4 regions of the Dehalobacter sp. genome follow, and region 1 is predicted to be linked to each of the others. Evidence: riboswitches for the same ligand, from Rfam matches in the RefSeq annotation. Region 1 holds a riboswitch; each other region holds the start of a gene.

Region 1 (7,784 bases):
GGAACTTCAGAAAGAATTGTCATTGCTCGAAGTTGCAGAGGATGTCATGGAGCGGCCTTTTGCAGCCTTAAGCCAGGGGGAGCAGACCAAGGTTTTGCTTGCGGCACTGTTTATTAAACCCAACAACTTTCTTTTGATCGATGAACCGACCAACCATCTGGACATAGAGGGCAGGCGCGTTGTCGGGAAATATCTGAACAGGAAAACCGGCTTCATCCTGGTTTCGCATGACAGGGTTTTTCTGGACCGTTGTATCGACCATATCCTGACCATCAATAAAACCAATATTGAACTTCAAAAAGGTAATTTTTCAAAGTGGTGGATCAATAAAGAGAGAACGGATTCGTTTGAGACAGCGGAGAATGACAGGCTGCAGAAAGAGATCAAACAATTATCGGCAGCAGCCAGGCGGACGGCCGGCTGGTCGGATAAAATTGAGAAAACCAAGAAGGGAACACTGAACTCCGGCATCAAGCCGGATAAAGGCTATATCGGCCACCAGGCGGCAAAAATGATGAAACGGTCCAAAGTGATCGAAACTCGGCTGCAAAAGAACATCCAGACGAAAGAAAAACTTTTAAAAAATATTGAGCTGGCCGACAGCCTGAGTATGAAACCCCTTTCACACCCGAAAAATACACTCGTGGAATTGTCTGACCTGGCAATCTATTATGCGGACAGGAATGTCTGCGAGAATGTCCATTTTACCGTAGAGAGAGGAGAGCGCGTGGCCTTAAGCGGCCGCAACGGGTGCGGTAAATCCAGTGTTTTAAAGCTGCTGACTGGAGAAGAGCTGACTTACAGCGGCAAACTAAGTATCGGAAGCAATCTAAAAATCTCCTATATTTCGCAGGACACCGCTTACTTGCAGGGCAGCCTGCACAGTTTTGCCGAGCAGTACCAGATCGAGGAAAGCCGTTTTCTGACCATTCTGCACAAGCTCGATTTATCAGGCGTTCAGTTCGAAAAAGATATGCGTATGTTCAGCGCAGGGCAGAAGAAAAAGGTGCTCCTGGCCAAAAGTCTCTGCGAGCAGGCCCATCTGTATATCTGGGATGAACCACTGAACTATATTGACGTTCTGTCCCGGATGCAGATTGAGGACCTCATTGTAAGATGCCGGCCGACCTTGCTGTTTGTGGAGCATGACAGTGCGTTTGTGCAATCAGTGGCAACAAAATATATCAGGCTTTGATCGGTTGCCCTCGAACAAAATTTTCAGGGTCCTGAAGCACCGCGGATTTTCTGTTGACAAATGAGGTCTATTGGAATAGACTTACAAGTAGGGTCTATTGAGATAAACCTTCGGAGGTATCATGGAAAGCTATAAATTATTTGATGCGGAGTATAAATTTGTCAGTATCGTCTGGGAAAAGGAACCGGTGAATTCGACTGAGCTTGTAAGGCTTTCTTTGGAAAGATTGGGCTGGAAGAAGTCAACCACTTACACGGTTTTGCGAAAGCTATGTGAACGGGGCATTTTAGACAATGCTGATGCAGTAGTCACTTCACTTGTTAAAAAGGAAGAAGTGCAGAAATATGAAAGCCAATCTTTAATCGAAAAAAACTTTGAAGGTTCTCTGCCGCAGTTTTTAACAGCGTTCCTCGATCGGAAAAAGCTTACGGCCAAGGAAGCTGAAGAACTGAAACGAATTATTGAGGAGGCGATGCAATGAACAGCTTGATGACAGTATTCAGCACTGTTGTCGATATGAGCATAACAGCTTCCTATGTGGCTCTGGGTGTGATCCTGATTCGACTGCTTCTGAAAAGGGCACCGAAAATCTTCTCTTATCTGTTGTGGCTGGCGGTTTTTTTCAGACTGGTTTGTCCAGGTTCATTTACCTCAGTTTTTAGTTTCTTAAACGTTGTCAGACCCGCAATGCAGCCTGATGCTTTGTCTGAGACGCTGGTGATGGCAGGCCTTGAGAACATAAATTATGCAATAAACGGTACAATAAACGGTTCAGTTGGCAGTACGCTGCCTCTGGTCGCAGCAATGGGTGTAAGTCCGCTTCCTATGCTGATGTTGCTTGGCAGTATGGTCTGGATTGCCGGAGTTACGGTGTTGCTGATTTGGAATATTTTTTCCTATTTTAAAATTGCAGGAAAGATCAAAACGGCTACGCTGCTGGATGCTTCTTTACCGCATATTTATGAGACAGATCAAATCAGCACGCCGTTTGTTTTTGGCTTTATCAGACCCAGAATTTATTTGCCTGCAGGCATTTCGCCCCGGGGATTGCCCTATGTACTGGCGCATGAAACGGTGCATATTAAGAGACGCGATTATCTGATCAAACCGGCGGCATTTCTGATTCTGATCATCCATTGGTTTAATCCGTTGATGTGGCTCTGTTTTGCGCTGATGGTTAAGGACATGGAAATGTCCTGCGATGAAACGGTTATTAGAAACAAGGGGCAAGGGGTCAAAGCGGATTATTCCAATTCCCTGCTGGCGTTGGCAGTTCAGAAGAACAGCTTTTGGCAGGCTGCGCCTTTAGCTTTTGGTGAAAACAATATTAAAGCGAGAATCAAAAATGTGATCCATTACAGAAAGCCCGGTGTTTGGATTGGTACGGCGGCAGTTGTTGCGATTGTAGCGTTGATGATTGGATTTGTGGCCAACCCGGTCAATGACACGGCTGCAGGACAGGAAACATACGCTGGTTATGCAGTAGATAAATTACTGGCCAACAAAACACCGTATGTAGGCAATGCCGTTAAAGTTATCGCGCTAATTGACGCGATGCCTTTGCCGGAAGGGGTTGTCCGGGATAAAGTCGAGTTGCAGACGTCGACCGCGCCGTATGGTTTAACCATTCATTACCGGATCAACGACGATTCAGCGATTTCTGCGGAAGACGGAATGATCGGTGATGTGTTTGGGCGCAATGCCATCCTGTTGTTCAGCCTAGTAGATAATGTTGAAGTCATTAACATAAAATTTACCGACAGCGTGGGAAAATATGAAGGATATAGCACGACTTACTTAAGAAGCAGAATGGAGCAAATGATGCAGAGAGATGTACGTGTATATGCCGAAAGTGCCGATTTGCTGAAGGAATTGCTTACGCGTCTGGAGCATGCGTACTTCAGTCTTGGAAATGAAGGAAATACGGCGGTCAACAAAGCCAAGCAGATTGAGCTGTGCTTGGAGAAAATCATGTCATCGCCTTTACCTTCCTCCAATCCCTATGATTATATCAAAGCGCATCAGGCAGAGTACAATATCATTCTGGCCATGGATGAACAAGCACTGCCTTACCTGTTTTCCGAATTTGCGAAAGGCGGGCAGACAGGCTTAAAGGGAAGTCTGATGGAGATCCTGTGCCGAAAGATCCTTGGCAGTGAGGATATCAAATATGCCAGTACGAATCATCAGGACTGGTATGATGCCTATAAGAAACATATCCAGGAGATAACAGACAAAAATAGTTTGATCTGGGTGCAGGATCATTATCCGAAAGGTGTACTTATTTTGGGCGGAGAACAGAATTAACTTAGACTATCTGTAACGCATTTTTCGCCCTTCTTCCGGGACTCCTAAGAGGATCACCGCCTGGGAGTATGTCAAATTACGCACCAGGGCGCAATTTGAGCTGCAGGCGGAAGCCTCGGGCAGTTTGCTCCCGTACTCTCTGAAGACCTTCATCAGTCTGTCGGCCGTACGCTGAGAGTAACTGACCGACTCCTCCAGCCACTGGCCCCATTCTCCAAACATAAGCAGGGCCTTGGCTTCCGTCAGCCGCCTTCTAATCTCGACAGCGGCGGCAAGGTAGATACTCTCCGTCCAGTATTTGATCATGTTAATTTCAGCCGCGATGACATGCGGCGTGCGTCCCCTGATGATATCCGTTGTGTATTAGATACTGTATTAGTTATTGGATCAGTCATGATATCCACACTCCTTGGGGCTAACTTCACTCGTAGGATCTGTGGACAGGCTTAAAAGTGTGACAACCTCAGTCTTAACAACGGACAATCTTTCTCATCGTATATAAGGTCACCGAAAGTCGAGATACTAAAAAATCAGTAATGCTCAAACCCTTGTAATTTGATATCCTTAAGTGTTATAACAGGTACATTGTTGCCAGTAAACCTGTTGCAGTCATAACGACGGCGTATGGCAGAGCCAGTTTTACCATCTCAGCGTAAGACAGGCGAATCAGCGGTGCAAGTGCAGAAGTCAAGAGAAACAGAAACGCCGCCTGACCATTTGGTGTGGCAACGGAAGGGATATTTGTACCCATGTTGATGGCAACTGCCAGCTTGTTGTACTGCTCCAGCGCAATAGCTCCGGCTTCAAACGCTTGCTGTGTTTCAGTCATATATACCGTAGCCACAAAAACATTGTCACTGATTGCCGAAAGGACACCGTTGGCCGCAAAGAAAGCCACAAGCTGGTTCTGCCCTTCCATGTTCAGCACCCATTGAATAATCGGCGTAAACAAATGCTGGTCATGAATAACCGCAACGACGGCAAAAAATACGACCAGCAGCGCAGTAAACGGCAATGCTTCTTCAAACGCATGACCGATGCGCTTTTCTTCAGTAACCCCGTTGAAAGCAGTAAGCAGGATAATAATCATAAGACCAATAATACCTACTTCCGCCAAGTGCAGTGCCAGGGAGAAGATCAGCATAACGCCGCACAAAGCCATAACAATCAGGCGCACACGTCCGCGCATATTCCTGGCAGCATCTTTGACTTTTACATCATCTTCCATAACATTTCTCACAGATTCCGGAAGCTGGTAGCCGTACCCCCAGAACTTAGTAACTTCAAGGATAATGGTGGTCAGAAGACCAACGATCAATACCGGGATAGACACAGGGGCACATTGTATAAAGAAATCTACGAAGTCCCATTGCATAATGGAGCCAATCAACAGGTTCTGCGGTTCACCAACCAGTGTTATTGCTCCGCCCAGCGCAGTGCCCACAGCACCATGCATCATAAGATTACGCAGAAAACCACGAAACTCGTCCAGGTCCTCATGAAGTTTCTCATCAACACTATGGTCGTGATTAATGTCATACGTTTCGTATACTTTTTCGCTGGAAGCAAACTTGTGGAAGATGCTATAGAAACCATAGGCCACGGCGATAATCACTGCCGTTACGGTCAGCGCGTCCAAAAACGCGGAAAGAACCGCACCCAGTACAGCGAACAGGAATGAAAGCGCGACTTTAGAGTGTACTTTAGTAAGGAGCTTGGAAAACAGGTACACAAGACCTTCTTTCATAAAATAGATCCCGGCAACCATGAACATCAGAAGAAGAATAACCGGCAGGTTCATTTCAACCTCGTGATAGACCATATGAGGGTTAGTAAGTCCGAGCACAACGGCTTCGATCGCCAGAAGCCCACCGGCAGGAAGCGGATAACATTTTAACGCCATTGCCAGGGTAAAAATAAATTCGACAATCAACACCCACCCGGTAACGTACATACCGGCGGTAACCATCAAAATAGGGTTCAACACCAGAAAAGCAAGAATTGTTCTTTTGTACCAGTCCGGAGCATGACCCAGAAAATTTGCTCTGAATGCTTGTCCGATGCCCATTTGTTTCATATGTACTATCCTCCCAAGTGAAAATTAAAGATATAAAAAAGAGAGTACTCCAAAACGGAACTACTCCCCCCCAAGAAGTTCATATTACTTGCAGCCTGGCAATCATAGCAACTTACAAGCAACCTTAGACCCATAGCTTTAGCGTCCTTCACTTTCACGAAGTTTGCATCAACCTGTACAACTATATATTGTTATTTTTGCTTAAGCTTTTATATTATAACAGAAAATTATTCTTTTGAATACCCTGAATATATCCACTTTATGCTGAAGTGTCCAGGTATTTATCTTAAGTATTTTGTTTTTTAATATAATCCTTTAGCAAATCAGGCTATCTCTCAAAAATCTTCTTCCCCTTGACTTACAAAATAGTATTTTACTATTTTAAAGTTTTTACCCAAATATTCATATCTTCAAAACCGCCGCAAATATGGCAGTTGTTGATTAGTCTACCCCGATACATATACCCCAGCTTGCTTAAAGACCTGTTGATTCCAAGATTGTTAGCTCTTGAAAGGCTATATGCTGTAGCAAAGCCATTGCGTTTCAAGTGTGTTTCCAGTTGGAATATCAATTCGCTTAATATGTTTCTGCCTCTATACTTTGGATAAGTGGCGCAATCAGTTATTTCAGCGTTCATGTGTTGTTTGTCAAGATCCGCCGAAGCAATACTGATAATTTTTCCTTCTTCTTCCGCTACCATATACAAAATATGATCCTGCATGACTTTTTGAAGATACTCTCTGCTGAAAATAGGAGTTGGATAGGTTTCAAATGCCGTTTGAAAAAGCTGAATTATCTGGGGAATATCGTCCGGCACGGCCTGCCTTATCGTATAGTTTTTATTCTTAGTCAGCTCGAATTTATTGGTATTCTTAACGCAATAATCGATAATTCTGTTTTCTTTCTCCTCATAGAGTGAATTTTTGCGCTTCGTATCAAGAAAAAGGGACATACAAGTTGCATCCTCTCCCTGAAAAAAACCGTCGATAACCCCCTCTGCTACAAACCCACATTCCTCAAAGAGACTAAGATCTTGTTTATAACAATTCGCAATAATCTTACCCAGATTTTCTTTTTTGGAATAATCAATAATCTCTTTGATTATCAACTCAGACAAAAGAGAATGACTCAATATTTTAAGCCTTTTATTGCGATAATCCACGTACATGTCCACACCCGAAAAGTTTGTATATAAATTTTTACATTCGTCTTGATCTATATTCATGGAAGTCCTCCCTCTTGTTGAGTCTTACGTTTGTACTTGGAATCAAGCACACTTGTTCATCTCTGTATAACTTTTCTAATCCCCGGTATTCTTTATTCTTGAATTTACTGCACGTGCCGCATTTTCGGCACTGGTGCGTTTTATCCCGAGGCTCGCTATACGTGCAAATTACACCTTCATAATTTCTAAGAATGACCTTTTCAGGGGAATATGAAATCAAGTATTGTGGATTGACTGGGATCTTCCCCCCGCCTCCAGGCGCATCCACAACAAACTGTGGAATAGCTAGACCCGAGGTATGTCCACGCAGCATTTCTATGATTTCAATCCCTACAGAAACCGGAGTTCTGAAATGCTCTATTCCTTCTGAAAGGTCGCACTGATAAAGGTAATATGGTCTAATTCTGGAGCTTACCAGTTTCTGAACCAAATCACGCATTATATAGGGGCAATCGTTAATGTCTTTTAAAAGTACAGATTGGTTGCCAAGAGGAATTCCGGCATCTGCCAATTTCTCACATGCCATGCGAGCCTCAACTGTCAATTCCTTGGGGTGGTTAAAGTGAGTATTCAGCCAAATTGGATGATATTTTTTCAGCATTTTGCAGAGCGTATCGGTAATTCTCTGAGGCATGACAACTGGTGTTCTTGTGCCTATCCGTATTATTTCCACATGTTTGATTTCTCGTATTGATCTTATGATTGCTTCCAGCCTTTCATCAGAGAGGCATAAGGCGTCCCCTCCTGACAAAAGTACATCTCTGACTTCTTTATGCGCTCTGATATAATTAATCGCCCGTTTGATATTGTCCTGGGAAAGAGCCCTATCCTCATGCCCGGCAAATCGTCTTCTTGTACAGTGGCGACAATACATTGAACACTGATCAGTAATAAGCAAAAGTACCCTGTCCGGATATCTGTGAGTAAGACCCGGGACTGGCGAGTCGACTGTTTCATGCAGCGGATCACAACTGTCGAAC
Region 2 (7,784 bases), on a different contig from region 1:
TAGTTTTAGGAGTGCTGCAAAAGGCTTTAAGGCGTTCAAGACTTCTACGGAGCCAGGATAAATTGTGCATGAAATGTCTTCCTGTAATCATCCACTGATGAATGCCAAGCTACCGAACGGTTATTGAAGAGATTTTATCGCTTTCCTGAAAAGGGTTTAGCTGCCGGTCATTTTTATTCTTCTTTATGATCCTCCTCTTGTCGTAAATATTTTAATTTTGATTCAACGAAGACATTTCCGTTATCTATCTTCAAAATCCGCGAACACATCTTTAATGCCGTCTGACGATGGGTAATGAGCAGACAAGTGCTCCTGCTGCTAAAATTTTGAATAGCCTTGAGTACTTCCAACTCTGTTTCCATGTCCAGGGCAGACGTCGCTTCGTCCAGAATCATCACAGGGGCTTTTTTTAAGAAGGCCCTGGCAATCGCGATTCGTTGCGCTTGTCCCTCGGAAAGACCATGCCCGTCCTCTCCGATGACCGTATTGACTCCATGCGGCAGCTCTTGGATAAAGTCCAAAGCACATGCAGCCTGAAGGGCAGTTTCCATCTCTTCCGCCGTCGCACTGAGTTTGCCGCTCCGCAGGTTGTCGGCAATGGTCCCACTGAACAATGTATTTCCTTGCGGAACATAGGTAATCCAATCCCGGGTCACAGCAGTAATTTCATATTTCCGACCGATCGCATCTGTAAAATAGACCTCGCCATCCGAAGGTCTGACCAAAGCCAGCAGAAGCCTGATCAACGTCGTTTTTCCGACCCCCGAAGACCCTACCAAGGCTACCATCTCACCGGGTGCTATATCCACCGAAATCTTATCCAAGACCGGTTTTTCTTTCTCATCTGAATAATAGAAGCTAACCTGACGGAAACGAATACCGACATCCTTCTCTTGCGGGACCTGCCCTTCCCGCCTCTCCATTTGGATCTTTTCCAGTTCCTGCAGTCGCTCCGTTGACGCCAGCATCGCGATGATTTGCGGAAAGGCCCTGGCCAAGCTGACAAAAGGCCCTTGAACTTGCTGAACCAATGTCAGAAAAGCAGTCAATGTCCCATAGGAGATTGCCTTTTGAGACAAACGGACGATCCCCCAGCCAAACGCAACCAGGTAACCTGTCCAATATCCCAGCGAAATGATCGTATTGGCAGATAAGGTCGTCTTGTTTCTCTGAATCACCCACTTCATACGGTTTTGATGCAATCCCTGCAAGGTATCTGTATTTCTGTTTTCCAACCGAAACGCTTTCGTAATGATGAAATTTTGGATGGCTTCCTGAATAAACGAGCGGTAGATACTCTCCGATTCCTGCACTTTATGATTCAAGTTCTTCATCTTTCGGCCCCAGATCCGGCTGAACAACACGGTCGAAGGTCCCAGTATGAACGCAATTACTGCCAATCGCGGCTCATAATAAAGCAAGGTTACAAAAGAACCCACTAACTGCACGCCTAATGCCACAATACCCGGGATCACACTAATAATACAACTGGAGATGTTATTGACATCACTTGTCAACCGTGTCATCAGATCCCCGCTATGATAGTTCGAAAGCGGCAGCCATTCTGTCACCATCATCCTTTTGAAAAAACGCTGCCTCAGGGCGTTGGAAAAGCCTTCGCTGACGCGTACAGAAAGCAGTGACCCGGCAATCGATAACATGATATTAAGAAGTATCGCACCGCCTAAAGCAGCACCGGCCATACCGGCATAAGCCAGTTCTCCTGCAATCGCGTAGTCAATCATATGCTTGGAGAGTATGGCGTTTGCAACACCGAAAAGTGCCCCTGTCGAAGTAATCAGCAGAATGACGATGAGCCTGGGAAGAAAGGGGAGAACATCCGGTTTTATCCAGCGAACAAAAACTATTCCTTTTTTAATTTCATCTTGAATAATCATTCTTTTCTCCTGATATTTTGGGAACATACTATTATAGTGCCATAGTTCCGTTAAAATTTCTACTTGATAATTCTTTTTATGTAATATTCGCTAAGATATTATCTTTTTTTAAATAGGACAAAATCCCAATACCCTAGTCCGTTTATCCTATTGAATTTTGTCATTCGGCTTGATATAGTAACTTTAAGTAAGTTTATTACAAAAAATACATAAATTTAACAAAATAACGTAAATTATCGCGTTATTTTCCAACTGGGAATAAAATAGGAGATGAAAGGAATGATCTACAAAACATTTGCTCAAGGCAAAACAGTCGAAAGGCTGTGGCGCAAAGCTAAAGGGTCTAAGGGGATTCCCTATGACAGCCAGTTGCCAAATTAGTTTTTATATAGTCATCTGTTTTTTCAGCTAGAATGAATATAAAAAAACTAAGCTGGCGGCAGCTGGGGAACCAGTTGCTTTTTGTATTTTTATCTAGTTTGGAAAGGAAGAGACCAATGATTAAGAAACGTATCACAAAAATCGCCGCTGGAATCTTCAGCTTCACACTTATTGTGAACACGTGCTTCGCTGTTCATACCGACAAAATGGTTTCTGCTGCGACTACAGTTAAAGATGTAACCCCCCAGGTGGAATTACTGGGAAACCCGTTCAACAAAGCTACTTTTGCCAAGAATGTCTGGGACATGCAGGTCTATAACAACCGTATTTATCTCGCCCATGGTGATTTTAATACGAACGCCGGTCCGATCCCGGTCATCTACTATGAGCCATCCGCCCAAAAATTCATCACGCAATATACCGTTGATGAAGAGGAAATCGCCCAATATAAAGTACTGGACGGCAAACTCTACATCCCTGGCACCGATTCACGGGGAGATTGGAACAATGGCAATTTCTATACCCTTGAAGATAATGACCAATGGCTCAAAAACGCAACCATTCCGAATGCACTTCATGTTTTCGACATGGCACTCTATAACGGTCAGCTTTATGCAGCCTGCGGAACCAGTAAAACAGGTTGGGGCGAAGTTCTTGTCTCCAATGATATGGGGAAAACTTGGACCAGCCGGGTTCCTCTTGGCTTTACATTTTATGGTTCCTGGGCCACTTCCCTCTTTGAGTTGAATCAAACACTGTATGCTTCAGGAAAGATGATGTACATGAAGCCAACTTCGATCACGACATCATACACCAAGTATGTCTCAATGCTTGGAATCACTGACAGCAGCTCCGCTAGACAGATCTATTCAACCAATTTCGCCAATGGCCTCACTTCGTCCTACGTCTACTATATGAAAAAACCTACAACCTTCCAAAATAAACTTGTATATCTAAATAACCGGATCACCACCTCTCACTGGCTTCCCGATTCTATGTATATTGCCAAAAGCATCAATGAATCCACAAAGGTGATATTCCCTGAGACTTCGGCTGTCCCTGCAGATCTGCTCATCAGAGGCAACAGTCTGTATGCGTTAACCAATGTGAAAAATTCTGCCGGCAATTACACGAGTGTCGTCTACCAAACCACCGATCTTCAAACTTGGGACGAAGTATTCCGTTTTAATACAGACACCTTTGTCAGATCCTTTGAAGAAATGAATGGCGACTTTTACTTCGGTCTAGGCTGCGATTCCGCAACTGTGGCCGCTTCTACAGGCAATATCCTTAAGGTAGCCAGTTCTGCCTATCAGGACATCCCCCTAATTCCCGTAACCAACAATCCCTCAGCGAGTGAATTAACACCATCAACCGCTGAACTCACACAAACCATTCCTGCATCGGCTACAGCCCCTATTATTGTGGACAATACCGACAGCAGCTTTATGAGCAATTCCACTTGGACCATCTCTACACAATCCATCGGCTATTACGGCAGCAACATTCTTAATGACGGTACCGTCGGAGCCGATCAAGGCAAATGGGCCATGTGGGTTCCGACAATAACCGAGTCAGGAAACTATCAACTCTATATGAGATGGACAGCAGATTCCACCAGGCCAGCTGCCGCCCCCCTCGAGATTAAATACAACGGTGGCATGGATACGAGCAAAACGGTCAATCAACAGGAAAGCAACGGTACCTGGGTCCTCATCGGCACCTATGCTTTATCCGCAGGAAGTGATCAATACATCAAGATACTCTGCTCTTCCCCAGGATATACTGCCGCTGATGCTGTAAAATTAGAAAAAGTGAACTGATTTCAAGGAAATGAATAATATAGACAAGCTTCGAGAAAAGCCCGAGGCTTGTCTATATTAATTTACGGATTTTCCGGTACACTTTCATGATGAAGTATCGGCAAGGCCTGAGAATCAGCCAAATATGAACCAGTGTCTTCAGCCTAAGATCAGAGCAAGGAATACGTTTGTCTTTCCGCCATATTGCGGGAACGACAGCGATGATTTGTTCCGGATACAGCGGACCTTCAATCCATTGCTGGGCATCCCCTACCATGAAAAAATGGTCTTTCTTCTTTTTAAGAACCCGATGCATGACATAATAGCTATTCATTCTGCGGATCAGGACAATATCTCCTCTTTTAATCTGGTCGAAGCTGCCCTGGGAGAATTCCACACTATCGATTGCATCCCGCAAAAACGGAACCATGCTGCTGCCGGATACGGGAAGTCTGACATCCTGTCCCTGGCTGAGGAGATCCGAGACTACAGGAAACAAGCCATTGGCTTTCACTTTTTTCACTTGATGCACTGATATACCAACTCCACCGCCTCTTGATCCGGTCTGCAGCGCAGCAAATACACCGGTACGGAAGAGACTATTTTCTCAAAGATACGCATCGCCTCGTTCATATGTTCCTGATCAAAAAACGGCAGGAAAGCTCTTGGCATGAACTGAATGATCGCCTCCCTGAGGTCCATCCTACGAATAGAATTCTCGGCTGCTTGTTCCAGAATAATCACTGCTGACAAGGGTGCAGAATCATTCGTATTAATATTTGATGACCCGCTCCAAGGGGTTCCATAGACAATCACATGGTCTTCCATAATCCGCACAGCAGGATTGTCATCGTTCAACACAAGCACATTCTCCTTATGTTCCTGCCAAAGCCTGGACTGTGTAGACTTCCCCGTTCCGGACGGCGCTGTAAACATGATTGCTTTATCCTGCCACTTTATCGCAGAAGCATGAATTACCAGTCCTTGTTGTTTTAACAAGGCATGCCTGAAGACAATCCCCATTAGGGTAAATGCTGTATGGCGCAGCTTCATTCGGACATAGGATTCTTCCAGCTCATTTTTTTCTTGAATTGCTGCACAGGTTAGCCCAACATTTCGCCACGCGGCATCAATATCCAACAGTACAAGGATTTCCCCCACAGAGCCATATTTCCTTGTATAAAAATAAAACCCGGCTGCATTCGGTTTTTTAATACATTTATAACCGGAGCTCTCGTCAGAGAAATTTTCCCCTTGCGGCAAATCAATTTGTTCACTGGTTTGATAGGTAAAGCATAAATCAGCGGCCTGAGGTTCCGACACATTGTAGTCAATTAGCCCTTCGAACAGCTCAGCGGGGGTGCTTTCATCCATGTGAATGACGAGTCCTGCGACTTGATACTTGGGCAACAAAAACACTCCTTTTGCAGGTATACCTTTTTAAACAACAGGATCGAAAAACAGAATAGCACATCCGTCAAAGGACATGCTATACGTACTTCCATTTGGTACTGCTCGGCTTATGCATTCGTTCTAGGCTGTACACCGTCAATAATACAGATACCTACGTAATCACATACAGAACCTTGCTGCACTACAGCAAACTCATCTTCAGAAGAGAGCTGTACAAATTCAAATTCTGGCTTATTATACTGTTTCAATATAATCACCTCTTAACATTGTAAATAATCAAAAAATCCTATTCTTGGTTGTTAGCAGTAAAAACCTTTCCGCCATAAGTAAATGTACAGAATGGCACATTATCCGGGCAAGACCCGGTCGTTGTACATTGCTGGCTTCCTACTCCCACAGCTGCAAAGCTTTCTTCAACACGTAATGAAATAAAATGAAACTCGGGTTTAAAATAACACTTCATCCTTCTTCACCCCATTCAAATAATAACCTATGAAAGGAGTATACTCGCAGATTCCAGTTTTTTCAAGTCCTATTTTTTGTATATTTATAGAAACAATTAGTGAACTCAGTTGTTTTTTTGGTTATTATAGTCTGTCCTTCTTTTCGCCAGTTCACAGAGATACGGCGCTGGCTTGTCATAGCTTCCGGTTTCCTGATACAGTCTTCCAGGGCAGTGTTCACATAGTACTTGATATTCGCATTCCTTGCACGCCTTGCAGACCGGGATCTGGGCACACTTTTGTTTCAACTCCACCCAGGCATTTTGAAATCCGGAGATAAGCGGATACACTTTGGGTTCCCCCATGATCCCGCAGGGAGCCATGCTGCCATCCCAATTCACCCAGCCGGTACAAGATCCGGACATACATTGAAAGGCAAAATTTTCATCAGTCTGGGCCTTTGATGCAAGGATTTCCCGCATTGCCTCAGCGACAGCATCATCGTTTGGATTCACGGTTTTTTCCGTTTCCCCGATGATTTCGTTGTCAAAGCCGATCTTTCCTCTCTCCGTCATATGGATTTCAAAATTCAGCAATTCTTCCGGAGAAAGGCGGCATTCGCAAGAAGCAGTATTACAGCCTTCACGCACCGGCGCGATATAATTGACCACGCCCAGAACGCATTTCCTCTTCAGGGCAAAATTATGGATCTCGTCAAAGTCCGCTCTATTATATTGTGTAACCGTGGTTTTGATCTCCGTAGGGATCCCTTTGTCCATTAACAGATCAACAGCCCGCGTCGCCCGGTCATATCCATCGGCAAATCCAGTTACTTTCTTGTAGGTATCACGGGAAGCACCATACAACGTAATACTCACAAGTTTCGGCGGAATTCTGGAAAGCCAATTGACAAATTCCGGCGTAATCAGTGTTCCGTTGGTGAATATTTTAATGATTAAACCCAAGTTCATCAATTTTTCATACAACTCTTTAAAATCCTTGCGTAACAGCACCTCTCCGCCGGTCAGCGTAAGAAACAGCAGTCCGGCATCTCGGGCCTCTTCAGCCAATCGAACCCATTGTTCTGTTGTTAACTCTTTTGCTTTGGCCTGTTTATCATTCGCGGCATAACGCACATAGCACATCTTACATTGCAAGTTGCACCTTGCTGTCAGCTCAAAGGAAGAAGCAATAAACTCTTTTCTTTTTTTGCTCTCCAATGCCAAATTGAGATAGAGCTCATTCCAAGTTTTTGCCATCAGACAGAAATCTCCTTATCAGCGTTCACTTTACTACGCTTCAATCAATCCTTTATCTTTAATGCTTTGGATAAATTCCTGAATATCCTTCTTGGCGATATCTTCGTCAACGCTGTATTCCGCCATCAAAACCTGAAGAAGCTCTTCCTCGGTTGTACCCTCTTTCAACTTCCCCCACAGAAGCGCGCCGCTTTCACTGAGTGTCATAATGCCATTAAATTCAACAACGCGCTCACCCAGTGGCACAACAACCCATTGACCGGCTACTTCGCGTAATAAGAATCCCTCTTTTAATTTCAATTACTATCACTCCTCATATACGCATAATAACTAAATATTACCATATAGAATTAAAAAAACATACAATTATTTTTAAAAATTTCATTTATTTCTCTGTTCCAGTTCCCAGATCCGTCTTTTCAACTTTTTAATATAATGAACTATTCCAAATAAAAGCGTGACAAGTAGAACACCCGTCAAAACCCCCGCAGTATCGATGCAAATATCCAGGATCCGCGACGTGCGCATCGCAGAGAATCTTTGATGATATTCATCAATGATCCCGAAAAGCGGGGATAGCAATACCGA
Region 3 (7,784 bases), on a different contig from region 1:
GCGCTCTGATTGAAATCTTACATAAAGCCCAGAATATTTTCGGCTATTTACCGAGGGATGTACAACTTTTTATTGCCCGGAAATTAGGAATTCCGGGAGCGGAAGTATTCGGAGTCGTTAGCTTTTATTCCTACTTTACAACCAAGCCAAAGGGAAAACATACGATCAGTGTCTGTATGGGGACTGCTTGCTTTGTCAAAGGGGCGGATAAAATTATGGAAAGACTGAAAGAAAAGCTTGGCATTGAATCCAATGGAATTACACCTGACGGTCTTTTCGGTCTGAAAGATGTCCGTTGCATCGGCACTTGCGGCATGGCTCCCGTTATGATGATCGATGACAAAGTATTTGGCCGGGTGAGAGAAGAGGACCTGGATACCATCCTCGAATCATACCGCCGGAAGGAGATACTGGTATGAAAGTTGGTTCGTTGGAGGACTTAAAAAGAATTAAAGAAGAATACCAAAAAAATATAAATATAGAACAAGGCGGCCAAAAGCCGGAAGGACAAATCAAAATTCTTGTGGGGATGGGCACCTGCGGCATCTCATCAGGTTCAAGGGAGACCTACAATACTTTTTTGGATGAGATCACTGCCCAGAACATAACCAATGCCAAAGTTGTTCCAGTTGGCTGCATTGGCTGCTGTCACTCGGAACCAACTGTTCAGATAAATAAATCGGACGAACAACCGGTTCTCTATGGCAATGTAACCAAAGACAAGGTCCGGGAAATTATTGAGCAGCATATTAAAAACGGCAAAGCAGTTGAAAGTCTCTCTTTGGAAATAAACTTTGACCGGGTGTAAAAGCGGGCGCAGATTACAAAGTACGTAAATTTATTTGGAGGCTATGATGTCAGAAACAGCAAAGAATCTGAAACAGTACCGGATTGCCCTGCGCAATTGCGGTCTGATTAACCCGGAAAATATCTTGGATTATATTGCGGTCGGAGGCTATGAGGCCTTGGGAAGAGTGCTGACAACAATGTCCCAGGATCAGGTCATAGACGAAATAAAAAAATCTGGGCTGCGAGGCCGCGGCGGAGGAGGATTCCCCACAGGTCTCAAATGGGAAATTACAAAGAATCAAGAAAACAAGGACAAATATATTATTTGCAATGCAGACGAAGGTGACCCCGGGGCTTTCATGGATCGGAGCATTCTGGAGGGCGATCCTCATTCCGTTTTAGAGGCCATGGTGATCGGTGGCTATGCGATTGGCGCCGCCACCGGATTCATTTACATTCGGGCCGAATACCCGTTGGCAATTTCTAGGCTGCAAATTGCTTTGCGGGAGGCCCGAGAATTGGGCTTCCTGGGCAAAAATATTTTCAACACGTCTTTTTCCTTTGATATCCAGTTGAAATATGGAGCCGGGGCTTTTGTCTGTGGGGAAGAAACAGCGCTCATTAACTCCTGTGAAGGAAAACGCGGTGAGCCAAATTTTAAACCGCCTTATCCTGCGGAAGAAGGATATTGGGGCTGTCCGACCTGTGTAAACAATGTGGAGACGTTTGCCAATATTTCTCCGATTATCCTCAAAGGGAGCAGTTGGTTCGCTTCCATTGGCACTGAGAAAAGTAAAGGGACCAAGGTTTTTGCGCTGGTCGGTAAAGTCAAAAATGTTGGCCTGGTCGAAGTCCCCATGGGAACAACCTTGCGAGAAATTATCTTTCAAATTGGCGGAGGTATCCCCAACGGCCACAAATTTAAAGCCGTTCAAACAGGGGGGCCGTCCGGAGGCGTGATCCCGGAGAAACACCTGGACATTCCTTTAGACTATGATAACCTGCTCAGTATAGGGTCCATGATGGGATCAGGGGGCATGATCATCATGGATGAAACCGATAATATGGTCAATATCGCCAAGTTTTACCTGGAGTTTACGATGGATGAATCCTGTGGACGCTGCACGCCCTGCCGGATCGGTACCAAGCGGTTATATGAAAAGCTGAATCTCATTACCCGCCGCAAAGGAACGATGGCGGATTTAGATGCCATCAAACAGCTCGCTTACATGGTTAAAGGTAGTTCGCTCTGCGGGCTTGGGCAGACTGCGCCCAGCCCGGTCATCAGTACCATGAAATATTTTTGGGACGAATACCTGGCCCTGATCAAAGACATCGACCATCCTCAGGGGGAAGGCCATTATCAAGCAAAGAATAAAATTGGTCTGGAATCATAAGGAGGCTAACCATGACCCACGTTCAACAAACGCATCCTGCTAAAAAAATGATTGATTTTAAAATTAATCATCAATATCTACGGGTCCCTGAAGGCATCACCATTTTGGAAGCCGCCCATAAAGCAAGAGTTCGGATTCCAACTTTATGTCATCTGGATTTGCATGATATCAAAATGGTCAATCAGACGGCTTCCTGCAGGGTCTGCATGGTTGAGCTAATCGATGAGAAGACAAACCGGAATAAACTTGTCCCGGCGTGCGTAACCACCATTACGGATGGAATGGAAGTACTCACGCATACGCTTACAGCGATTACAGCCAGAAGAATGGCGGTTGAACTCCTGTTATCGAATCATCCCAATGAATGCTTTACCTGTCCCAAAAACGGAGAATGTGAGCTTCAGGCCTTAGCTGCAGAATTAGGGGTTCGGCATATCCGCTGGGAAGGTGAACGGATGAATTATCCGAAGGACGTATCCAGTGAGGCGATCGTCAAAGACGCCAACAAGTGCATTTACTGCCGGCGTTGTGAAACGATGTGCAATAAGGTCCAAACCTGCGGTATCCTGTCAGGGATCGGCCGCGGATTTGAAGCCTTTGTTGGCCCTGCCTTTAACATTCCGATGGTAGAGTCTTCTTGTACTTACTGCGGTCAATGTGTTCAGGTATGCCCTACAGCAGCGCTTACGGAAATTAATCATACCGATAAAGTATGGGAAGCTTTAAATGATCCGGATAAATATGTGATTGTCCAAACTGCTCCGGCTATCCGCGTAGCCATCGGAGAAATATTTGATATGGAACCAGGGACGATTGCAACCGGCCAGCTTGTAACCGCCTTAAAGCGTATCGGATTTAACGCAGTTTTCGATACGGATTTTGGAGCGGACTTGACAATTATGGAAGAAGCCTCAGAACTGATCTACCGTCTGCAGAACAATAAAACACTTCCGATACTTACGAGCTGCTGTCCGGCCTGGGTCAAATTTATTGAGCATCAGTTCCCTGAATTGTTGGAAGTGCCTTCCACCTGCAAGTCACCGCATATTATGTTCGGTACAATCGTCAAAACCTATTATGCCGAGAAGAATGGCATTGATCCGGACAATATCGTGGTGGTCTCCGTCATGCCCTGTATTGCCAAGAAAGCCGAGGCCAAGCGTCCGGAACTAACTAAGGATGAGCATAATAACGTCGATATTGTCGTCACGACCCGGGAACTTGGCCTAATGATCAAGGAAGCCGGTCTGGATTTTATCAATCTGCCTTCGAGTGAATATGACAAACCATTGGGTGAAACCACAGGAGCCTCAGTGATCTTCGGGACCAGCGGCGGGGTTATCGAAGCTGCGCTCAGGACAGCTTATGAGTGGCTGACCGGTGATGAATTACAGAAAGTTGAGTTCGAGCAGCTCCGGGGAGATGGAGGCTTGCGAAAGGCCACAGTTCAAATCGGCGACAAGATGCTACGGATAGGCATTGCCAGCGGGCTCGGAAACGCCCGGACCCTGCTTGAGGAAATCAGAGACGGTAAGAATCAATACGAAGCCATTGAAATTATGGCTTGTCCCGGAGGCTGTGTTGCCGGAGGTGGGCAGCCCTACCATCACGGCAATTTTGAAATTGTCCGCAAGCGTCAGGAAGCCATCTATCAGGAAGATAAAAATAAAAAGATCAGAAAATCTCATGAGAATTCAGAAATCCAAAAACTTTATCAGGAATATCTGGGCCAGCCTTTCAGTGACACTGCCCATAGATTGCTTCATACTCATTTTGAAGAGAGAGAAAGAATCTAATAGTACCGCAGCAAAATATACGCCGAGGCGATCACAATGGATAGAATCATGAACGGAAATCCGATCAGGAAGTATTTTTTGTAGCTGATCGTATAGCCGTTTTTTTCGGCAATCCCTGAGACAATGACGTTGGCCGAGGCACCGACAATTGTGCCGTTTCCGCCCAGGCAGGCGCCCAGAGCCAGAGACCACCAGAGCGGCTGGAGCTGTTCTGGGGTCAGCCCGCCGAGGACCCTGATTTTTTGAATCAACGGAATCATGGTGGCCACGAATGGAATATTATCGACGAAAGCTGAAAAAATAGCGGAAAGCCAGACAATCAGCATCGCCATGACGACCGGTACACCGCCGGTAAGCCCAAGGCTCCATTCAGCAATCTTATCCAGGACGCCGACTTCGACCAATCCTCCAACTAAAACGAATAATCCGGTAAAGAAGAAGATCGTCGGCCATTCAATCGCCAGAAATACCTCTTCCGGTTCCTCATGGCTCAGCACCATGAGCAGCATGCCTCCGGCCAGCGCAATCGTAGCGGTCTCAACATGGATGACGGCGTGCAGCATAAAACCGACAATGGTCAGAGCGAGCACGGCCAGGCTTCTTTTGAGCTGGGCTCAGTCTTTAATATAGTCGTATTCATTTTGCGACAGCAGCAGGGCGATGGATTCCTTATCGGTCTTTAGCTTTTGGCGATAAAGAAAATAAAAGCCCAATAGGGTAACAGCCAAGATCACAATCGTCACAGGTGCCAGGTTCACCATGAAATCCATAAAAGTAAGCTCTGCCGGTCCGGCAATCATGATATTCGGCGGATCACCGATCAGGGTCGCGGTTCCCCCGATGTTGCTGGCTAGAATCTGGGTAATCAAAAAAGGTATTGGGTTTAATTTCAAGGTTTCAGCAATCACAATGGAAACCGGAACGACCAGCAAAACAGTCGTCACGTTATCCAGAAAAGCCGATAAAACGGCAGTCAGTATAGCCAAAGAGATCAGCAGTCTGATTGGATTGCCTTTGACTTTCTTGGCGACCCAAATAGCCAGAAAGCCGAAGACACCGGAACGTCTGGTCAGATCGACAATGATCATCATGCCGATAAGTAAGCCCAGCGTATTCCAGTCGATGTGTTCCACAGCAGTTTCCTGCGGGAATACACCCAAAAGAATCAGGAGACAGGCACCGAGGGCCGCGGCGACAGCCCGCGGGATTTTCTCCGTTACGATTAGTGCATACGTAGCTACAAAAATAACAAGGGTCAGAATCAAGGTCATGAATCGTGCACCTCCATCATTAGTGTGGTCAATTTTTATTGGCCTAACCGGTTAGAATATACCAAAATAGTTGAAATAAAAAAGAGCAGATCCATAAAAGGAACTGCTCTTCCCTGAGAAGTTCAAAATCCTTGTAGTCTGGCAATCCTGTCAGAATATCCTGGAAATGCATTTGGATTCCATTCATTTTGTATTGCATGCATTTCAAATTCCCTGATTTAGACCCATAACTTTAGCGTCCTTCACTTTCGTGAAGTTTGCCCCAACACATTAAAAATCATATTATATTTTATTTGCAAATCTGAAAAATCCTGATCAACTGGATTGTGTCCAGAAAAGAAGTATAGCATCTCCGTTCATATTTTGTAAAGATCAGTTCGATCTTCTCAAATAATATTCAAAATTCTCGAGTGCCCAGGCATCATGGTACAAATTCCCTTCCCGGGATGCAGGGTCCAAAAGTGAAGTGCAATAGGCTGTTCTTTTTCCATCGGCTAGCTCTTGAAATATTTCGAGGTATTTCCATTTGGCCTTTTTGGCAAAGCTTTCGTTACTGTTGGCTTGCTTGGCCAGCATAAAGCAGGTTTTTATGCTTCTGTTCAGCGTGCAGAGGCTTTGGGCCTGACACTTGTCACAGCCGATGAACTGGGTCATATCAATTTCCACGGTCGTGACAAAGCCGACTTTGAAAGGAGTATAATGCACAATCCTTGGTGATAATTCAGCATCGCCATACCCGCATTCCTCATTCCAATAACCGATCCGGTCAATGAGCTCAGGCCGTAACCCCTGAAGACATCCCGGAATAAAATCCATGATTACATCAATGCCGGCATTTCTCAGCTGAAGATAGGATAGATCATTCTTGACCTGAGGAATGACGGGAGGGAGAAATCTCGGATAAGGGTTATCCCGCATGGTTCCTAAGAGACCCACTTCCGGAAAAGCTTCAAATATTTCCATATACCTGGTCAGCCAGTTTTTGGTCTTGATATAGACATCGCTGTCAATCGTGAAGAAATACTGGTTGGGCTTTCTCTTTCTGAGGTTGTAGTTCAGGACATAGATCGGCCCCCGGTTAACCTTCAAGCGTGTTTTGGATTTAATTCTTTTGTCCTGAAGGCTTTTGATATAATTCCAGGTATCATCTTTGGAGTTGCAGTCGATGATATGCATTTCAAAATCTTCGTCTGAATCCAAAATCTTGTTTAGGTTCTGCATGGTAAGCCCGAGACGGTTGAAGGTAACATAGCTGATAAAAGGAGGAGGGGAGGTGCTGTCTGTCGGGTTCTGTACAGAAGGTTCAATGATTTCTTCCAGGATCCCAGGATCTAGAATCTGTTGAAGGATGGTGGCGTCGTCTAATTCTTCCCAGTCAATGTTTTTTGGAACCGCTTGTTGAGAAATTTCCGCAGTAGGGGTGTCAGCGGCTTCCTGAACAGGGAAGGGGCTGACGCGTTTTTGCAGGGCAGAGGCTTGAGCCTGATTAATGGCTTCAAGAACAAGCTGTATCGCAGTTTTGATCAAAATAGAAGAAAGTTCCTTCATATCATCAGTCCTTTAGGGGAATGGGTTTCAACCAATTCTTTTAAATGTTTAACCGGTCGGGCAGGGACACCGACGGCCGTGCAGTATTCCGGGATGTTGCGAGTGACGGCAGCACCAGCCCCGATGATGCTCCACCTGCCAATCTCTTTTTCGGGGATCACCACAGTTTTGGAACCGATTTCACAACCTTCATGGACCTGCACGTTTCCGGCCAGGGTGACGTCCCAGTATAAAGAGGAGTAATCCCGGACAGCCGTATCGTGGCCAATCCTGCAGCCCGGATTTAAGGCTACGTGACTACCTATCCTGACATCCGTCGACAGAAAACTGTTCCAGCAGATGATATTGCCGCAGCCCAATTGAACGGAGTGGCTTATTCGGGCAGCGGGATGAATCAGGTTGGCAAAATATAGCTGAAAACAGGACAGGCTGGCGATCAGACGGTATTTATCCGTCGGTCTCGCGATCGCACATACAATCCAGAGAGGGTGCCCTGTGTTTTTTTCGAGCCAGTCCAGGTTGCCCAGAACAGGATAGTCATTAATAACCTTTCCTTGTTTGGCCGGAGTTTGGTCGATATAGCCCAACAGGTTCCACTGCTTTTTTTCTGTATTGATATCTTCAACGAGCTCGGTAGCTTCCCGGCCAAAGCCGCCGGCTCCAAAAATGATGAGATCTTTTATAGCCAATGATCACACGCCCAATTCAATTGAAAATTTCGTTGATTTGCTTTTTATTTTTAATTTTTATTTCCCTGATGATGCCGCCTATTTTTTGAACGTCGGACGCTGACATTCTGCCGTGAAGCGGCAGAGCCAGAACACTTTCTGCGACTTTGTTGGCTGTGGGTAGATTGTCTGCGGAGGAGGAAGGAAGACCTTTAAAACACTTAAAATTGCTGCAGAGCGGGTAAAAATATTTTCGGCAAAAAATATTGAAGCTTAACAATCGGCTATAGAGCTCGTCCCGGGAGATACCGTATG
Region 4 (7,784 bases), on a different contig from region 1:
CTCCTGAGCATTGCCGAGTACCGTATGCTAAGAGCAAATGCGACGAATGATTTTTATATGACGCGAGCCTGCTGGTTACGGCGGGCTCTTTTTTACGCCGCTAGAGTTTACGCTTACGATTGTTCAAGGGGCCGATGACAGCGGCAGGCTTCTTATTGGCAAGGATTTCAGCGTTCGGCCCAAAGTAGAGATCAACGATCTTCTCATCTACATTGGGAATATAGCCAGCTTTAACAAAGCTATGAAATGAGAATGCTTCATTGAGCAGAACGGGATTTAGAATCCAAACTGCAGCATCTTTGCCAACATCGTTAGCACCCCGACCATCCAATGCAAAGAAAAGGGCAGTAAGCGCATCTCGGCTCCAATCCAATAGTCGGGTTGGTACTCCGTAATGTTGCATCATAAAGAGCCAGTGCCAATAAGCTGCCGGACCATTCGGAATGGGAAAAGAGGGCAGCTCCTGTACGAAAGGAATAGCATAAGATTTGAACTTAGATAGATAGATAATTTCCATTTGGGGATTGCGCCCTCTTCGTGTGATGCTGGGTTCTAAATTGAATGCGTTTTGGTTTGCCGGTTGGTTTTGACCACGGTACCATAATTCACATCTCCCCCCCGCAGGGCAGATCTTTTGGAATGCATAATCTACAGCTCTTAAATAATCTTCAACACTTTCAATCCGAGTCACACAACGAGTAACTGGACTTGATTGTTGTATTTCAGTAGACATTTCCCCACCTCCTTTATAAGTTATGAAAAGTAGGACAGGGAAGTGCGTGTATGGAGTTGTCATTTGAGTGAATGTGTAAATCTACCGACTTCCGATGACAGCCGGTTCCCGCCACTTGGAGGATGATATTAATACATCAAAGAAAAAAATAATGGAAGATAGTGTAAGCTTAGGATACAATAGGGGTATGGTCCCTTTTCATTATCATAGATGCCGCTGAAGGCGACGTAAGGACGAGTTAGGTGACAGACCATGCGAGATTTGTAAGGGACTAGCTTTTGGAGTTTTCACTTAAAAGTGAAAGTACTGGCCAAAAGAAAGGAAGAGGAACTGATGTCTAAAATCCTTATCCTAGGTGGGACAGGTCAAACTGGCAGATTGATATCGCGTCATCTATTGGAGTATTCCGAAGCTACCGTTACAATTGGGACACGATATCCCGACAAGGCACAGGTATTTATTGATGAGCTGAATCAACAGTACCCCGGTTTACGTGCATCGGCTGTTTATGCAAACGCATCAGAAGCGGAATCCTTACGAACAGCGTTTAAAGACCAGTCTATCGTTGTGGTCGCAGCCCCCACGACTTCCTATACCGAAATCGTGGCCCAGGCTGCGCTTCAGGCTGGAATTGATTATCTCGATGTGCAGCTTGGCTCTAAGAAATTTGCTTATTTGCAGTCCCTTGCTACAGAAATCAAAAGCGCTGGAAGAACTTTTATCACGGAGGCCGGGTTTCATCCTGGGCTTCCTTCCGCACTGGTTCGTTACATGGCCACCCATATGGACTCGATTGAAAGCGCCATAACAGCTGGCTATCTTAATATGGGGAAAGATCTTCCTTATACCGAAGCAGTTGACGAATTGGTTGAGTGTTTCAAGGAATATCAGGCTCAGGTCTATAAGAATGGACAATGGACGAAAAAAAGCTCGTATGAAATACGTAAAATAGATTTTGGGAGCGACATCGGATTGAAACGGTGCTATTCGATGTTCTTTGAAGAATTGCAGCCGCTGCCGGAGTTGTACCCGTCACTCAAGAATCTTGGCTTTTATATATCGGAGTCACACTGGGTGACAGACTGGGTGACGATGTCAATCGTCTGGATGTGGCTAAAGATCATGCCAAACGCTGTCAGATCCATTGGCAAGCTTTTATGGTGGAGCATGGGCACTTTTCACAAACCGCCATATCGGGTTGAACTTCTGGTTAGGGCATCTGGATCTAAGGATGGACAGATGATTCAACCCCACGTCAGCGTTTCTCATCCCGATGGTTACGAATTAACAGCTATCCCTGTTGTTGCAACTTTATTGCAATACTTGGATGGCTCTGCCCGTAAGCCTGGACTTTGGATGATGGGGCACTTGGCTGAACCGAATCGTCTTCTAAAGGATATGGAAAAAATGGGTGTGAAGTGCATATCAAGCTTTTCCTAAACGGCAGCTGCTTATTTGATGTACAATCTGCATTGGACTTTACAAAAAATTGAGTCAAGATTGAGTCAAGAAGGAATTTGTCAAAATACCCAGAAATAACAATCATAACCATGTAAATATTTATACAAGGAGTAATCACATGGAGAGATTAACAAAAGCATTAGAAAGCAATGGTCTTTTTATTGTGGACGATTTTCAAATACAGCATGATGCAAACGGTTATTCTGGGGAAGCCATTAACAAACTGGCAAAGTTCGAAAATTTTTATGATGATTTGATATTCAAACAAAGTGAAATCTCTATGGGATTAGAAAAGCTAAGATTTGAAGGCAAAACGAATTCAGTAAAATTCAAGCAACTGCTGACGAATAAAATGACCAATCATACAATATTAATTCTTTTGAAAACGTATGGATTGCAGTAAATGGAAAAGATGCTAATAGAATTAATGATTCTTACAGTTGTCATTCATATTGTCGATACCCTGGCCTACTCTGTACGCTTGAATTCCGTAAAGAGTGGACAGGTTGCTTTATCTTTTTCACTTTTCAACATGTTTGTTCTTGTTTCACGGACAGCCAACATGTTTCAGGGACCGTTAATTGCAAGCATTGTTAGTTTTAGTATAGCGCAAGGACTGAACCCGATCAGTGATTTGCGGTCGGTTATTTTTGCTGCGACAGCGGGGACCCTATTTGGAATCCTGCTCATACCTACATTTTTAAAGATATTTGAAGTTGCTGTCAAACGTTTAGAATTAGCCGGTTCTGTACCTTCCTTAGTTGTCGAGGCCCTGCAGGCAAATAATATCAAGCGAATTGTAAAAAGTGCTGTACGGCCTTCGAAGACAATGCTGGAAAGACTAAGGTATAGAGAGATACCCAAAAGGTTACTTGTTATCAATATTATGGTTACAGGTATATATACCATTGGGGTCCTTGCCGCTAATTACTCAGCTCTTCTGGTTCCGGAGCAAGCAGCACTAGCAGCAGCAGCTTCATCAGGAATCATTAATGGCATGGCAAGTATTCTACTCACTTTTTTTATCGACCCAAAATCGGCAATTATTACAGACCAGGCATTGAAAGGAATAAGGCCGTATGCTGATGTGAAAGCATTGGTCGTTATGCTTATTGCTACAAAACTAATTGGCACATTATTGGGGCAAGTGCTGTTTTTGCCGGCAGCCCAGATTATTGCAAGCTTTTACATGTAGTGATGACGCCTGTTCATCATGAATATTAGCAAGGAAATAAGAGCCTGTTTATTAATGCGATAGGGAACTGAAAATAGTTTTCACAGAAAATAAATATTGGAAGAAGGAATTAGCCACATCACCAAGAAAGTAAACAATAATTTAATAAAGGGGGTCATTTTTTTGACGACAATGAGCTCAGTCAATGATTTTCTAGACCAGCGTACTTTAGCGGTGGTCGGGGTATCCAGATCCGAAAAGAAGTTCTCGCGTAGGCTGTATAGAACGTTAAAGAAGAGAGGGTATAATGTTTTTGCCGTAAATCCCAATATGGACAGTATTGACGGCGAGATCTGCTATGAGAACCTTCAGTCTTTACCGCAGAAAGCCGACGGCGCAGTGATCGTCGTCCCTCCGGACCAAACCAATAAGGTCGTTAGGGACGCGGTAGAAGCTGGAGTCAAGCATATCTGGATTCAACAGGGGGCTGAATCTAAAGAGGCTATAGACTATTGTACGGAAAATCAGATAAACGTCATCCATGACCAATGCGTCCTAATGTTTGCAGAACCATCGTTTCCTCATTCATTCCACCGGTGCGTATTGAAGGTGTTTGGAAAACTTCCGAAATAATAGGTTAGCCGGCTCAAAAAACATTTGAGCCGGCGTTTTTTTTTCAAGAAATGGATCAGCTTCACTCTACAATGGAAACAATAAAGGTTGTAAGATCTTCGACAAGGTTATATTCCTTAGCCCGGACATGGGCCAGCCCTTTGTCAGCGATTAATATCCTGATAATTGGGCGCATCGGCAAACTTTTATTCTGGTCAACCACAATCCCAACTTCACCTGTATTGAGCTTAACGGTACAGCCGGTCGGATAGGCCGCAACATGCTTTAAGAACGTTACAACCAACTGCTGGGAGAATAGTTTGTTTGCACATCCCATTACAATTTCACAGGCTTCATGCGGGACGATCCGGGAGTGGCCCGGGCCATCATTGACCAGATTATCATAGAAGTCAGCCAGCCCTACGATTTGAGCCAGGACATGGAGATGCCGGCCGGACAGCTTCCGGGGATAGCCGTTTCCGTTCAACCATTCGTGATGCTGCAAAGCAATATGCGCACTCAATAAGTTCAATTCCGGTTTGTTCCGAAGTATTTCAAATCCATGTACAGTATGCATCTTATATAGGTCATTTTCCTTCGGAGTAAAGGCCTCACGTTTGGCGACAAGCTCATTTGGCAGCTTGACAGTCCCGATATCGTGAAGCAAAGCCCCTACCGCCAGCGCCTCCAGGGTATCTTTATCCAGTCCCAAAGCTTTGCCCAAAATGGTCGCAAGGACACAAACACTGACTGAATGCGCATAAACTTGATTGTCATAGCTCCGCATATCTGTCAGGCTCAGAAATATCTTTTCTTGAAACAGGACGTCCCCGATGATGTTGTTTACTGTCTTTTTTACCTGAAAACCATTGAGATCTTTACCGATTCGTACCGCTTCCGCTGAATGTTCAATGGAGTTCATTGCCTCCCGCCTGTTTTCCTCGGAAATAACATCCTCAATAACGATATCCTTCGTTTCGTCATCGTCCACATAGACAATACTAATGCCCAGTTCTTTTAACCGGTCGATATATGGCTGGGTCAGCGTGACTCCTTTCCCAAGCAATGAACGGCCGTTATGCGAGAAAATGGTTCGTCCCAACACGTCTCCCTTTTGAAGCCGGTTTACACTTACCTGACGCAATTGTAATCTTCCTTTCCGATAAATCAGTGCTAGCTGAAGCAACAAAAAAATCACCAGCAGATTGCATGGCGACATTCAAAACAAACCTGAGCGGATTCGGTAGCCTGGCAGTCATCAGAATTATTCTGGAAGACCCATAGCTTTGCGTCCCTGGCTTTCACCAAGTTTGCCATTGTCGTTGCTCCTGTATCCCTATTCGATTGATATTTCGGTCACAGAACTATTGTAGCACATCCCTTTCAGGTTCTACAGGGGTTATTCGAAAAAATATTCTTTATTTTGGCGCCAAATGATCAATGTTTCTTGGTTTAGCAGAGGAATCCGCTTAAATTCGTATAACTAATTAATGATGTTTATACGCGTGTGGATCGGTACAATTCCCGTTAAATAAGCCTATTCCGTATGCGTTAATAAGCAAGATCGTGAAGTACAGAGTTGCGGAGAACTGTTCTGCACGGGTTGAACTCTGATTTTTATCAAACATTGCTATCAGGAGATGTATGCGATGGTCAAATCAATGGTAAGTAAAGAATACAGGCGGAAATGCGCCGACTTTTCATTATGCGGATTGAATTGCTGTCTCTGTCCGCGCTTTCATACGGACGGTTCTTCAAAGTGCCCCGGCTGCGGGGGTCCGGACTTTTTTTTGAAGCATCCTTCCTGTGCCGTAATTACCTGTAATAAAAAGCATCAAAATGTTGAATACTGTTTTGAATGCAGTGTCTATCCATGTGAGAGGTATCAGGCTCCAAGCGAGGCCGATTCCTTTATATCCTATCAAAATGTATTGCAGGACCAGGCCAAAGCTAAAATGGATCTTCAAAATTATCTTGAAGAACTGACAGAAAAACACAAAATTTTAGGCGAACTGATCGCGAATTACAACGATGGCAAATCAAAGGGATTTTATTGTCTGGCGGTCAACCTGCTGCCGCTTTCCGTCCTGAATAATATGATGGATAAGATCCATCATATGGATCGGATCAACTGCAACGGCAGTGCTGAAGAAGCCGTCCGCTTGCTGAAAGCGGAAGCCGATCGTCTGAATATTCAACTGGTTCTTAGAAAGGCCAAAAAAGATTAGACAAACTATTCAAGCATTATTTCTGGGGATAAATCAAATGTTCTTTGTTTTGGAGGATCAAACATTGTCTGGAATTCGTGAACCAATAGACATTTTTGCTGAGCAGAGACGCAGTCTGAGAGCTGACTGTGAGAACTGCTTCGGATTGTGCTGCACCGCGCTGTATTTTTCAGCTTCGGAAGGCTTTCCAAACGATAAAGAGGCCGGTCAACCCTGTCGGAAGCTGCAGGAAAATTTTCGCTGCAGTATATATCAAGATCTTCAGGGACTGGGCCTGAAAGGCTGCATGGCATTTGACTGTTTTGGCGCAGGGCCAAAGGTATCCAAGCTCAGTTACGGCGGCAGAGACTGGCGGCGATCACCGGAATTCCAGGAGCAAATGTTTGAAGTTTTCCTTGTCATTCGGCAGCTTCAGGAGATACTCTGGTATTTGACAGAAGCAGAGACATTACAGCCCGCTCATTCAGTTCATGAGGCGCTTCGTACCCTGCGGGAAGAGACGGAACGGCTGACACTGCTCAGCCCGGGTGAGCTTCTGAAAATGGATGTACCCTTATATCGTACCGAAGTAAATACCCTGCTGCTTCAAACAAGTGAACTGGTCCGTGTTTCTGTTTGTCAGGAGCGGAATATTCAGGCCGGGATTTTGAAGACCTTTAAGCGCAGGAATAGTCTGATTGCTGCAGATCTCCGGGAAACGGACCTCAGAGGGGCTAACCTTAGAGGAGCCTGTCTGATTGCCGCAGATCTCAGCGGGAGCGATCTGGGCGGAGCTGATTTGATCGGGGCGGATTTGCGCGATGCCGACCTTAGTGGTACTGATTTAAGCCATAGTATTTTTCTGACCCAGCCCCAGCTAAATACGGCGAAGGGAGACAAGCGTACCAAGCTGCCGCCATTACTCTTTTATCCAAGACAATGGAGTTTGGACTGATATGGAAATGGAAATCATCTATTCATTTGAACCGGTCATCAATCAGGAGTCCCGGGTATTGATCCTCGGCTCGATGCCGGGAGTGCAATCGTTGAGGGAGCAGAAATATTATGTACATCCTTACAATCACTTTTGGCGGATTATGTATGCGCTTTTTGACGATGCCCGTGGATGGTCTAATGCCGCGGATGCCATGGATGATTATGATAGCAGGAAACAATTTCTTTTGGACAGAAAAATTGCCCTTTGGGATGTCATTTGTAACTGCTCCAGAGAAGGCAGTCTCGATAGCAATATAGTCAATGAACAGGTCAATGATTTTCAAAATTTATTTATTCAGTACCCACATCTGGAATTACTTGCATTTAACGGAGCAAAGGGCTTTAATATATATAAGAGGAAAATCCGTCTGGAGTCTGCTTCCATTGCCTATCTGCTATTGCCCTCAACCAGTCCGGCCAATACGATGAAATTTGAGGAAAAGCTGACACATTGGAAAGCAATTTTGAAATACTTATAAAATTTTGAAGTAATACCTATGAAGTTTTAAGCAAGTCGTTGTGAAAGGTGTGAATTGATGGATAACAATCAGTCTGAACTGAAAGAAAATTATACATTTCTGATTGTAGGAGACTCCATTTC

The links. Region 1 has a riboswitch for cyclic di-GMP ahead of nhaB (sodium/proton antiporter NhaB). Riboswitches for the same ligand answer to the same signal wherever they lie in the genome.
Region 2: it holds a riboswitch for cyclic di-GMP, as region 1 does, so the genes downstream of both, OKX56_RS06740 (golvesin C-terminal-like domain-containing protein) here and nhaB (sodium/proton antiporter NhaB) in region 1, are expected to answer to the same signal.
Region 3: it holds a riboswitch for cyclic di-GMP, as region 1 does, so the genes downstream of both, OKX56_RS06285 (ArsB/NhaD family transporter) here and nhaB (sodium/proton antiporter NhaB) in region 1, are expected to answer to the same signal.
Region 4: it holds a riboswitch for cyclic di-GMP, as region 1 does, so the genes downstream of both, OKX56_RS14035 (HD-GYP domain-containing protein) here and nhaB (sodium/proton antiporter NhaB) in region 1, are expected to answer to the same signal.

What each region holds. Positions count from the first base shown of each region.
Region 1 covers NZ_JAPDHR010000009.1:18,463-26,246, reverse strand. Annotated here, with positions in the region: gene abc-f (ribosomal protection-like ABC-F family protein) at 1-1,195, shown strand, start outside; gene OKX56_RS02555 (BlaI/MecI/CopY family transcriptional regulator) at 1,317-1,676, shown strand; gene OKX56_RS02550 (M56 family metallopeptidase) at 1,673-3,502, shown strand; gene OKX56_RS02545 (DUF3102 domain-containing protein) at 3,509-3,808, opposite strand; gene nhaB (sodium/proton antiporter NhaB) at 4,074-5,579, opposite strand; cyclic di-GMP riboswitch class I at 5,666-5,757, opposite strand; gene ablB (putative beta-lysine N-acetyltransferase) at 5,956-6,804, opposite strand; gene kamA (lysine 2,3-aminomutase) at 6,779-7,784, opposite strand, start outside.
Region 2 covers NZ_JAPDHR010000019.1:1,910-9,693, reverse strand. Annotated here, with positions in the region: gene OKX56_RS06745 (ABC transporter ATP-binding protein) at 174-1,898, opposite strand; cyclic di-GMP riboswitch class I at 2,192-2,275, shown strand; gene OKX56_RS06740 (golvesin C-terminal-like domain-containing protein) at 2,396-4,102, shown strand; gene OKX56_RS06735 (S24/S26 family peptidase) at 4,155-4,613, opposite strand; gene OKX56_RS06730 (hypothetical protein) at 4,601-5,491, opposite strand; gene OKX56_RS06725 (hypothetical protein) at 5,602-5,742, opposite strand; gene OKX56_RS06720 (radical SAM protein) at 6,063-7,196, opposite strand; gene OKX56_RS06715 (PqqD family protein) at 7,230-7,496, opposite strand; gene OKX56_RS06710 (VanZ family protein) at 7,578-7,784, opposite strand, start outside.
Region 3 covers NZ_JAPDHR010000016.1:7,668-15,451, reverse strand. Annotated here, with positions in the region: gene OKX56_RS06305 (NADH-quinone oxidoreductase subunit NuoE family protein) at 1-419, shown strand, start outside; gene OKX56_RS06300 ((2Fe-2S) ferredoxin domain-containing protein) at 416-808, shown strand; gene OKX56_RS06295 (complex I 51 kDa subunit family protein) at 852-2,186, shown strand; gene OKX56_RS06290 (NADH-dependent [FeFe] hydrogenase, group A6) at 2,198-3,982, shown strand; partial or broken gene OKX56_RS06285 (ArsB/NhaD family transporter) at 3,979-5,253, opposite strand; cyclic di-GMP riboswitch class I at 5,440-5,525, opposite strand; gene OKX56_RS06280 (glycosyltransferase family 2 protein) at 5,626-6,801, opposite strand; gene OKX56_RS06275 (acetyltransferase) at 6,798-7,490, opposite strand; gene OKX56_RS06270 (DegT/DnrJ/EryC1/StrS family aminotransferase) at 7,507-7,784, opposite strand, start outside.
Region 4 covers NZ_JAPDHR010000060.1:10-7,793, forward strand. Annotated here, with positions in the region: gene OKX56_RS14010 (FRG domain-containing protein) at 101-733, opposite strand; gene OKX56_RS14015 (saccharopine dehydrogenase family protein) at 1,067-2,173, shown strand; gene OKX56_RS14020 (hypothetical protein) at 2,313-2,597, shown strand; gene OKX56_RS14025 (lipid II flippase Amj family protein) at 2,598-3,389, shown strand; gene OKX56_RS14030 (CoA-binding protein) at 3,561-4,001, shown strand; gene OKX56_RS14035 (HD-GYP domain-containing protein) at 4,063-5,124, opposite strand; cyclic di-GMP riboswitch class I at 5,220-5,305, opposite strand; gene OKX56_RS14040 (DUF3795 domain-containing protein) at 5,630-6,208, shown strand; gene OKX56_RS14045 (pentapeptide repeat-containing protein) at 6,273-7,142, shown strand; gene OKX56_RS14050 (DNA-deoxyinosine glycosylase) at 7,144-7,662, shown strand; gene OKX56_RS14055 (SGNH/GDSL hydrolase family protein) at 7,720-7,784, shown strand, end outside.